One region of the Micromonospora sp. NPDC049240 genome, then DNA from elsewhere that is predicted to be linked to it. Evidence: riboswitches for the same ligand, from Rfam matches in the RefSeq annotation. Region 1 holds a riboswitch; the other holds the start of a gene.

Region 1 (5,198 bases):
GCTGCTCGTTGATCGCGATCATGTGATCGTTGGCGGCGGCGTTCCAGGTGTCGACGGTCCGCAGCGCCGGCTCGTGGCCCAGCGCGTACGCCAGGTTGGCGACCTTGCAGAGCAGGCCGAGCCGGTGGCCGCGGTGGCCGGGGTCGACGATGGTGATCTGCTGCCAGGCGTGGTCGGTGCTGCTCGCCGCCAGGCTGAGCTGGCTCCAGCCGACCAGCCGGCCGGACGCCTCGTGCACCGCGCCGGTGTTGTAGCGGCGCACCCCCCGGGCGTCGAGCGCCCGCTCCACGCCCCGCTTCCGCTGCGCGTCCATCCTCTGCTGCTCCCACTCCAGCTCACCCATCGGCGCGTCGAGCAGCAGCCGGCCCTCCAGGTGGGCGGTGTCCGCGACGTACTCCTCGGGCGTGTGGTCGCGCCAGTGCACGGTCCGGTAGCCGGTGGCCGCCGCGCGGGCGTCGGCGTGCAGCGCGGCCAGCCGGGTCCGGTCGAGCGCGGTCACGTCGAGCCGGCGGCGGACGTCGGCGTTGGCCGCCCTCGCGCCCATCGCGGCGGCGAACGCGGCGCCCGGGAACTCCCGGTCCTCCTCGCCGGGCAGCGCGGCGGCGGTGGAGCCGACCAGCCGCTTGCCGCCGCGCTCCCGGAACAGCCGTACGCCGTGCTCGTGCAGCGCGCGCCCGATCCCGCGACGCCGGTGGGCCGGGTCGACCACCAGCTCGACGCTGGCGTTCTCGGTGTTCTCCAGCGTGTGCAGGTGCAGCCGGAGCCAGCCGACCGGCTCGCCGTCGAGGCGGGCGACGAGCCACCGCCCGTCGATGCCGGGCATCGGGTGCCGGAGCAGCGCCTCGAACCGCCGTCGGCAGGTCGGCGGCAGGTCCGGCTCGTCGACGGCGCCGGCCGCTTCCGCGATCCGGTACGCCGCGTCGAGCGTCGGCAGGTCGGCCGCGTCCAGCGGGGTGACGGTCAGGCCCATGGCGGCGAGCCTGCCCGGGAAAAAGCGACAGGGCCAGCGGTTTTCCGCTGGCCCTGTCCTACGTTGGTCGGGAGGGACGTTCGCACAACGCCTCCGGCGTTGGGTCGCAAAACTTTGAAAAGTCTCCGGCGAATGCCCTCCCGCACCGAGCATCTTGCGCCGTCCGGTTCCTGCCGTCAAGTCCTGCGGTGACAGTTTTCCGACACGCGCCGCACATCCCCCGTCACCGCTGGTCGCCCGCGATCCCTCTCCCGGGCGAGCCCACCCCCACCCACCCCGCCGGCCCTCCGCCGGCCCTCCGCCCGCCCGGCTCGCGAGTTGACCAAGGAGTTTGCGTCGGGGGCAGCACTCCAGGCCGACGCAAACTCCTTGATCAACCTCGCGGGGCGGGGGTGGGGCGGGGTGGGGTGGTGGGTGGGGTCAGCCCAGGAGGCCGGCGTCGCGGGCGGCGCGGAGGCTGGGCTTGATGCGGTGCGTGGGGCCGGAGGCGGCGGCCACCGCGTCAAGCGTCTTGAGGCCCTCGCCGGTGTTGAAGATCACCGTCTCCGCGGTCGGGTCCAGCCGGCCCGACTCCACCAGCTTGCGCAGCACCGCCACCGTCACGCCGCCCGCCGTCTCGGCGAACACGCCGGTGGTACGCGCCAGCAGCGTGATCCCGGCGCGGATCTCGTCGTCGTCGGCGTACTCCATCCAGCCGCCGGTGCGGCGGACCGCCTCCAGCGCGTAGACGCCGGCGGCCGGGTCGCCGATGTTGAGCGACTTGGCGATGCCGGTCGGCTTGACCGGGACGATGGTGTCGCGGTCGTCGTGCAGCGCGGTGGCGATCGGGTTGCAGCCGGCGGACTGCGCGCCGAACACCTTCCAGCCGCCGGCCGGCGCCTCGACCAGGCCGATCTCCACCAGCTCGGCGAACGCCTTGTCGATCTTGGTGAGCAGCTCGCCACTGGCCATCGGGATCACCACCTGGGCCGGGATACGCCAGCCGAGCTGCTCGGCCACCTCGTAGCCGAGCGTCTTGGAGCCCTCGGCGTAGAAGGGCCGCACGTTCACGTTGACGAACGCGGTGTCCTCGAACTCGTCGGTCTCCACCAGCTCGCCGCAGAGCCGGTTCACGTCGTCGTACGAGCCGTCGATGGCGACCAGGTCACCGCCGTAGACGGCGGTGGTGACCACCTTGCCCTGCTCCAGGTCGCTGGGGATGAAGACCACCGACGGCACCCCGGCACGGGCCGCGTGCGCGGCGACCGAGTTGGCCAGGTTGCCGGTGGACGCGCAGGCGTAGCGGGTGAAGCCGAGCGCCCGGGCGGCGGTCAGCGCCACCGACACCACCCGGTCCTTGAACGAGTGGGTGGGGTTGGCACTGTCGTCCTTCACCCACAGCGGCGCGGTGATGCCCAGCTCGGCGGCGAGGTGGCCGGCGGCGACCAGCGGGGTCAGCCCCGGGTCGAGGGTGACCCGGGTGGCCGGGTCCTGACCGGCCGGGAGCAGGGCGGCGTACCGCCAGATGCTGTTCGGGCCGGCCTCGATCTGCTCCCGGGTGACGGCGGCCAGGGCGGCGGTGTCGTAGTCGACCTCCAGCGGGCCGAAACACTCGTAGCAGGCGTGCTGGGCGGCCAGCGGGTAGCGCGCGGAACAGGCGCGACAGACCAGGGCGCGGGCCGGGCTGCGGGAGGTGTCGATGCCGGGGACGGCGGAGAGCGTCGACGTCATGTCGAGGAAATTCCTCTCATCTTTCCCCGCATCGCCGGGTGCGGCGGGGACGGAATTGGCACCTGCCCGCAGGGCGCTCGGCGTCGAGCGTGCGGGTGGTTGCCGGGGCGTCGTCGGGCCGTATCCCTCAGCCCCTCTGGATGAGGTATGCAGTTGTGCCGTCGAGTCTATGCGCCGCCAACGGCCCCGCCACCCCGGGTCCCACGCAGTGGGCCGCCCCACCGCCCCCGCCTCCCGCCCCTGACCTCGGTCGATCATGAGGTTGACGGCGACAAATCGGACGGTGTCCGCCGTCAACCTCATGATCGCCGGGGCGGCGGGCCGCAGGGCGGGCGCACGGGTGGCATGATCGCTGGATGCGACGTTCGTCCGGCCTTGTCGGCGGGCTCGCCGGAGTCGTGCTGCTGGCGGCCTGCACCGCGAAGCCGGCGCCGGTCGACCCGCTGCCCGAGCCGCCGGACGAGGTCACGCCGTCCCCCTCGGTGGCCTGCCCCCCGGAGGGCATCCGGATCACCGAGCTGGGCGTGAGCGCCGCGATGGGGTTGCGGGCCATGGGCCTGGACCTGGTCAACTGCGGAACCCAGCCGTACGCGCTGCGCGGCTACCCGGCGGTCAGCCTGCGGGACGCCGACGGGGACCCGGTCAAGGTCAGGATCATCCCGGGCGCGACGGGGATCACCTCCGGCTTCGACGCCCCACCCACAGGGCTCGTGCTGCGCCCCGGCGAACGGGCCGGTGCCGCGCTGCTCTGGCGCAACACGGTCACCGATCCGACCGTGGTGGCCACCGAGGGCGCTCAGCTCGACGTCGCGCCGGTGGCCGGCAGGCCGGCGTACGCGGTGGCGATGGACGGGACGATCGACCTCGGCAACACCGGCCGGCTCGGGGTCAGCGCCTGGAAGCGCCGCGACGCCGACCCGACCACGGAACCGGTCACGCCGAGCGCCCCGCCCTCCTCGGCCGTGACGCCGGACAATCCGCTGTAGCCGGTCAGCCCGTCATTCGGCAGCGTCCGGCACGAACACACCCAGACCCTGGTGGCCGTACAACTCTCCGGTCTCGATCAGGATCGTGATGGCCTGCCGCACGGTCGACTGACTGCCCACCTCATACAGGTCAGCCAACTCCTTGGTGGAGGGCAGCTTGTGTCCGGGTGGCCACTCGCCATCGGCGATGCGCCGCCTGATGTCGGCGATGATCCTGCGGTAGTGCGGTTCGAACCGGCGCGGTGTGGACATGCGGGCAACTCCCAGCTAGGCATGCCCATCTGATCACGAGGCCCGGAGAAACCTCAAGCGCATCGTTGACTTTACCAGCATTATCGATAAAGCTGCCTGACGGGAGCGTCCAGCTAGGCACTGGTTGATCCCCCAGGCCGGGGCGGCGCAGATCTCCGCCGGAATTCGCGCTGCCCCGGCACCCCCACCAGGCGAAGGAGACGTGGTGTGACGGATGCGGAGACGAGTTCGGAGGTGCCCGTCGCCAGCGCGATCTGGGTGGTCGAGCAGGTCACCAGCGAGCTGCGGGAGGCGTACCTCGGGGTGGCCGCCGCCACCGTGCTGCTGGAGCGCGTCGGCGCGGGCTGCGCCCATCCGGCGATCAAGCTGGCCCGGCGCGGCGGCGAGGACGCCCTCGACCTGGCCGGGGACGCGGAATTCCAGGTCAGCGACGGGGTACGTCGGCTGCGCGTCGCCGCCGGCCACCGGGAGACCGCCACCATCGGCGGGCTGGTCGAGGCGCTGGACGAGGTGCGGGACCGGTTGGGCGCGGCGGCCGATCGGATCGGGCGGCTCCCAGCCCGGATCACCACTGCCGGGCAGCAGCTCTCCGACGCCGGCCGCGCTGACGACCCGGTGACCGGGACGACCGTTCGGCAGTGGCAGGACGGCGCCGAACGTCTCGCCCTGATGGCGGAGAGCCTGACGTCGGCCGCTGCGGCGCTGTCGTCGTACACCGAGGGGTTGACCGACGGGAGTCGACCACGGTGACCGAGCCGCACTGGATCATCCACCTGCCCACCACGCTGACCAGCGTGGACGAGGCTGCCGCGCTGTCCATGGCGCTGCGCCGCTCGCTCGGTCACGTGCTCGCCATCGACTTCGGCGAGACCACGCTGTCCGAGGAGGACCGGCAGTCGGTACGTACCCGGGTCTGGTGCGACGCCCCGCTCCCCCGTTCCCGACGCTGCCTCCTCCCGGCAGCCCATACCGGCCGCTGCCGCTGACAGATCTTGGTACGGAACCGCCCCCGGAGGGGCGCTCCCGTACCAAGATTTCGGGCGCGCGGCGGGTCAGGCCGGGACGGAGGCGCGGCGGGTCGCCGGCGCAGGGTCGGCGGGGGCGCGGCGGCGGGAGATCAGCGCGTCGAGTGCCCAGGTGCCCGGGCCGAGCACCGCGACCAGCAGGAACGACCAGCAGAAGAGCGCGGCCAGCTCGCCGCCGTTCTTCATCGGCAGCAGGCCGTGCGGCTGGTGCACCACGAAGTACGCGTACGCCATCGAGCCGGAGGCGAGCAGTGC
Region 2 (5,198 bases), on a different contig from region 1:
AGGTGTCGGCCTCGAAGCCCTTGGCGGCGATGACGTCCCAGAGCAGGTCGATCACCTTCTCGCCCTCGGTGGTGACCTTCATCTTGGTCATCGGGTTGAACAGCAGGTAGCGGCGGTCGTCCGGGCCGGCCGAGCGGAAGTAGTCGACCGCCCGGTCGCTGAACAGCTTCATCGCCACCAGCCGGGCGTACGCGTCGGTCAGCTCGCGGCGCACGTGCGGGAAGTCGGTGACCCGCCGGCCGTACAGCACCCGGCCGTGGGCGTGGCTGACCGCCTCGTACATGGCGTGCTCGCAGATGCCGACGGACGCGGTGCAGAGGTTGAACTTGCCGACGTTGACCGTGTTCAGCGCGGCGTCGAACGCGGCCGGCCCGGTGTGCAGCACGTCCTCGGCGCGCACCGGGTAGTCCTCCAGCCGGAACTCGGAGACGTACATCTGGGCGGCGACCACGTTGCGGACCAGCCGGTACGCCGGGTGCCGGCTGTCGGCGGCGAAGAACACGTACCCCTCGGGGCCCTCGACGTCGGCGCGCCGGCCGAAGACCGAGACCAGCCCGGCGACGTTGCCGTTGCCGATGTAGTACTTGCCGCCGGTGGCCCGGAACCCACCCGCGCCGTCGGGGGTGAGCAGCATGTCGGTGGCGTAGATGTCGGCGCCGTGCGGACGCTCGGAGAGACCGAACGCCATCACGTGCCCCTGGTCGAGCAGCTCGGCGGCGCGGGCCCGGGCGGCGGCGTTGCCGCTCTGCCACACCGGCCCGAGGCCGAGCACGGTGACCTGCCAGGTGTACCAGTAGCCGAGCCCGTAGAAGCCGAGGATCTCGCTGAGCGCGGCGTTGCGGGCGGTGTCCCAGCGCTTGTCGGCGTCGTCGCCGCCGTCGGCGGACGGGGTGAGGAACGTGGCGAAGAGGCGTTCCCGGGCGGCGAAGTCGAGGAAGTCGGCGTACCACTCGCGGGCGTGGTAGCTGTCGACCAGGGCGCGCTTGCCCCGGGTCTCGAACCAGTCGATGGTGCCGCGCAGCAGCCGCCGCGAGGTCTCGTCGAGGTCGGCGGGGTCGTAGTGGTGCGGGTGGAACAGCAGCGGGTCGCTCACGCGGGGGGCCTTTCCGGGTCGAGGTCGCGGAGGGTGGCCAGGACGTCGTCCAGCCATGCCAGCACCATCCGCTCGTACGCGATGCCGCCGCGCAGCACCACGTGCTGCAACGCCGCCCGGGCGTCGGGTGCGGCGGAGCCGAAGTCGCGGCGCTCGCCGGCCAGGTAGCCGGCGAGGACGGTCTGGTGGTCGGCGCGATAGCGCTCGACCTCGGCGACCAGGAGCGCGCGCCCGGCCGCGTCGTCGAACGCGGCGCCCCGGATCTTGACCGCCAGTTCGTGCCGGACCGCCTCCGGGCGCACCGGGGCGTGCAGCCAGCCGACAAGCGCGGCCCGGCCGGTCGGGGTGACCGACCAGAGCTTCTTGTCCGGCAGGCTCTCCTGACCGATCTCCTCACCGGTGATCCGGTCGTCCTCGGCGAGCTGCTTGAGGACCCGGTAGATCTGCTGGTGCGTGGCGGTCCAGAAGCGCCCGATCGAGCGGTCGAAGCGACGGGCCAGCTCGTAGCCGGAGGCGGGTTGCTCCAGCAGCGAGACGAGGATGGCGTGCTCCAGCGACATGCCGGTCATCTTGCTATGCACTTTGTTGCATAGCAAGACCCCGCCCGGTAAGGCACGGCCGTGAGGGTGGTCATAACGGCTGGACGACCGGCGCACCGGTGCTGCTAGCCTTTCGGGAGGTCATGAGCGCCAGCGTCAAGCCCCGGCTCGCTGGCCGGCAACCCTCCGCCACGGTGGGGTGCTCCGGGTGAGGACCAGGCGCCGGCCGCAGCCGGCGCAAGCGTGGCCTGGCACCCAGGTCAGCACCAACCGGCCAGGGAGACCCGATGTTCGCACCACCCCTCGTTCCGACCCGCCTCATGCTGGTCACGCGTCGCCACGTCGACCTGATGCGGGTGTGCAGCGACCGCTGTCGCGACGTGCGCTGAGCGACCGCTCCACCCTTCCCCGATCCACCCTTCCGGCTTCGCCGTGCCCGGCGGCGCCGGTACCGGCACGCGTCCCGCGTGTCCGTCCACTCTGGAGAGACATCGTGCGTATCCGTACCGCCCTGACCCGCGTGGCCGCGCTCGGCACCGCCGCCGTGCTCGCCGCCACCGCGCTGACCGCCTGCGGCGGGTCGGCCGACGACGCGGCCGACAACCCGTACGGCCTGCTGCAACCCGGTGTGATCCGGGCCGGCACGCTCACCGACGCCCCGCCGAACGTCTTCCTCAAGGACGGCGAGTTCACCGGCTTCGACAACGACCTGCTGCGGGCCGTCGCCGGGAAGGTCGGTCTGCGGGTGGAGTTCGTCGGCACCGACTTCTCCGCGCTGCTCGCCCAGGTCAACAACCGCAAGTTCGACGTGGGCAGCTCCTCGATCACGGTCACCGAGGCGCGGAAGAAGACCGTCGACTTCGGCAACGGCTACGACTTCGGCTACTTCGGCCTGGACGTGCCGGCCGGCTCCGCGATCACCGGCTTCGACCAGCTCGCCGGCAAGCGCGTGGTGGTGGTCCAGGGCACCGTGCAGGACGACTTCGCCACGAGGGAGAAGCTGAACCCGGTGCGGGTGCCCGACTACAACGGCGCGGTCAACCAGCTCAAGGCCGGCACCGCCGACGCCTGGATCGCCCCGGCCGAGATCGGCGACAAGTCCGCGGCCGACAGCACCGGCAAGATCAAGGTCGCGGCGAAGCAGCTCAGCCCCGCGCCGACGGCGTACGCGGTGGCGAAGGGCAACGACAGGCTGCGCGAGGCGCTGGACAAGGGCCTCGACCAGGTGATCGCCGACGGCACCTGGAGCCGCCTCCAGGCGCGGTACTACCCGGGCCGGCCGATCCCGGCCGACTTCACCCCCGGCAGCGGATCGGTCGCCGTGCCGTCGCCGTCGGCGGCCTCTGCGAACCGGTAACCGGGCACGAGCGGGACGGACGGAGCGGACATGGATCCACTGAGCACCCTCTGGGAGACGTTCTTCGACTGGGGGTCGATGCGCGAGGCGCTGCCCGAGATGCTGACCGTCGGGCTGCCGAACACGCTGATCCTGGCCGCCTCCGCCGCCCTGCTCGGCTCGGTGCTGGGCATGCTGCTGGCGGTCGCCGGCATCTCGCGTACCCGCTGGTTGCGGTGGCCGGCCCGGGTCTACACCGACGTGTTCCGCGGCCTGCCGGCCGCGGCCACCATCCTGCTCATCGGCGTCGGCCTGGCGCCGCTGGGCATGGAGGTCTGGGGCCCGAACCCCTACCCGCTGGGCGTGCTGGCGCTGTCGCTCATCGCCGCCGCCTACCTCGGCGAGATCTTCCGGGCCGGCATCCTGAGCGTGGAGGCCGCCCAGTTGGAGGGCGCCCGGGCGCTCGGCTTCTCCTGGGCCGAGTCGATGCGACTGGTGATCATCCCGCAGGGCGTACGCCGGGTGCTGCCCGCCTGGGTCAACCAGCTCATCGCGTTGATCAAGGACTCCAGCCTGGTCTACTTCCTCGGCCTGCTGGCCAGCCAGCGGGAGCTGTTCCGGATCGGCCAGGACTACGCGGCGAACACCGGCAACCAGTCCGCGCTGCTGCTGGCCGGCCTCTGCTACCTGCTGCTGACCGTGCCGCTGACGCACGCGGTCAACTGGCTGGACCGGCGGCTGCGCCAGGGCCGCCCGGCCACCCCGCCGTCCGAGCCCGACACCGACCTGACGCCGGCCGGCGTCACCCCGACCGGAAGGGACCCGCGATGAGCACCAGCACCGTCACCTCGGTCAGCCTCGCCGTCCGCGACGTGCACCTGGCGTTCGGCGCGCACCGGGTACTGCGCGGCGCGGACCTGGACGTGGCCCGGGGCGGCACCGCCTGCGTGATCGGACCGTCCGGCTCCGGAAAGTCCACGCTGCTGCGCACGATCAACCGGCTGATCGAGCCGGACCGGGGCGACGTGCTGTTGGACGGGCGCAGCGTGCTGCGCGACGACCCGGACGCGCTGCGGCAACGCGTCGGCATGGTGTTCCAGCAGTTCAACCTCTTCCCGCACCTGAGCGTGCTGCGCAACGTCACGCTCGCGCTGCGGAAGCTGAAGAAGCTCGACCGGGACGAGGCGGAGGCGGTGGCCCGCGCCCAACTCGACCTGGTCGGGCTCGCCGCGAAGGCCGACGCCCGGCCGGCGCAGCTCTCCGGCGGCCAGCAGCAACGCGTCGCCATCGCCCGCGCGCTCGCGCTGCGCCCGCAGGTGATGCTCTTCGACGAGGCCACCTCGGCGCTGGACCCGGAGCTGGTCAAGGGCGTGCTCGCGGTGATGGCCGACCTCGCCGCCGCCGGCATGACCATGGTGGTGGTCACGCACGAGATGGGCTTCGCCCGCACCGTCGCCGACACGGTCGCGTTCATGGACGCCGGCAGGGTGCTGGAGGCCGGGCCGCCGGCCGCCGTGTTCGAGGCCCCCGAACACCCCCGGTTGCGGCGGTTCCTGTCCCAGGTGCTCTGATCAGCCCTTGACGGCGCCGATCAGCACCCCCTTGATGAAGTGCCGCTGGATGAACGGGTAGACCGCGACGATCGGCGCGACGGTCAGCACCACCACCGCCATCTTGATCGCCTCGGTCGGCGGCATGGTCACCCCGCTGGCCGCGCCGGAGGTGTGCGGCGCCTGCCCGGCCAGCAGGTAGCTCTGCAACACCCGCTGGATCGGGTACATGTCGTTGCGGTCGATGAACAGCAGCGCGTCGAACCACACGTTCCAGTAGCTGACCGCGTAGAAGAGACCGACCACGGCGATCACCGCGCGGGACAACGGCAGCACGATGCGGCCCAGCGTCCGGAAGTCGCTGGCGCCGTCGATGCGCGCGCTGTCCAGCAGCTCCTGCGGGATGCCCTGGAAGAAGCCGCGCACCACCACCAGGTTGAACACGCTGATCGCGGACGGCAGCACCAGCGCCCAGATGGTGTCCTTGAGCCCGAGCCCGGTGACCACCAGGTAGCGGGGCACGAGCGGCGGGTAGACCAGGAACGGGATCAGGAAGTACGCCAGCAGCCAGCGGTGCCCCACCGTGCCCGGCCGGGACAACCCGTACGCGGCCAGCACGGTGACGGTCAGCGCGATCGCGGTGCCGCAGACGGTGACCAGCGTGCTGATCCACAGCGCCC

The links. A riboswitch is a leader RNA that binds a small molecule or an ion and turns the genes downstream of it on or off. The one in region 1 is predicted to bind S-adenosylmethionine.
Region 2: it holds a riboswitch for S-adenosylmethionine, as region 1 does, so the genes downstream of both, AB0B02_RS06375 (ABC transporter substrate-binding protein) here and thrC (threonine synthase) in region 1, are expected to answer to the same signal.

What each region holds. Positions count from the first base shown of each region.
Region 1 is NZ_JBEZCX010000007.1:259,843-265,040, reverse strand. Features, by position in the region: gene AB0B02_RS13110 (GNAT family N-acetyltransferase) at 1-970, opposite strand, end outside; gene thrC (threonine synthase) at 1,391-2,680, opposite strand; SAM riboswitch class I at 2,694-2,827, opposite strand; gene AB0B02_RS13100 (DUF4232 domain-containing protein) at 3,037-3,666, shown strand; gene AB0B02_RS13095 (winged helix-turn-helix domain-containing protein) at 3,679-3,918, opposite strand; gene AB0B02_RS13090 (hypothetical protein) at 4,126-4,668, shown strand; gene AB0B02_RS13085 (hypothetical protein) at 4,665-4,904, shown strand; gene AB0B02_RS13080 (DoxX family protein) at 4,971-5,198, opposite strand, start outside.
Region 2 is NZ_JBEZCX010000003.1:233,774-238,971, forward strand. Features, by position in the region: gene AB0B02_RS06365 (acyl-CoA dehydrogenase family protein) at 1-1,093, opposite strand, end outside; gene AB0B02_RS06370 (PadR family transcriptional regulator) at 1,090-1,653, opposite strand; SAM riboswitch class IV at 1,772-1,882, shown strand; gene AB0B02_RS06375 (ABC transporter substrate-binding protein) at 2,126-2,989, shown strand; gene AB0B02_RS06380 (amino acid ABC transporter permease) at 3,020-3,799, shown strand; gene AB0B02_RS06385 (amino acid ABC transporter ATP-binding protein) at 3,796-4,539, shown strand; gene AB0B02_RS06390 (carbohydrate ABC transporter permease) at 4,540-5,198, opposite strand, start outside.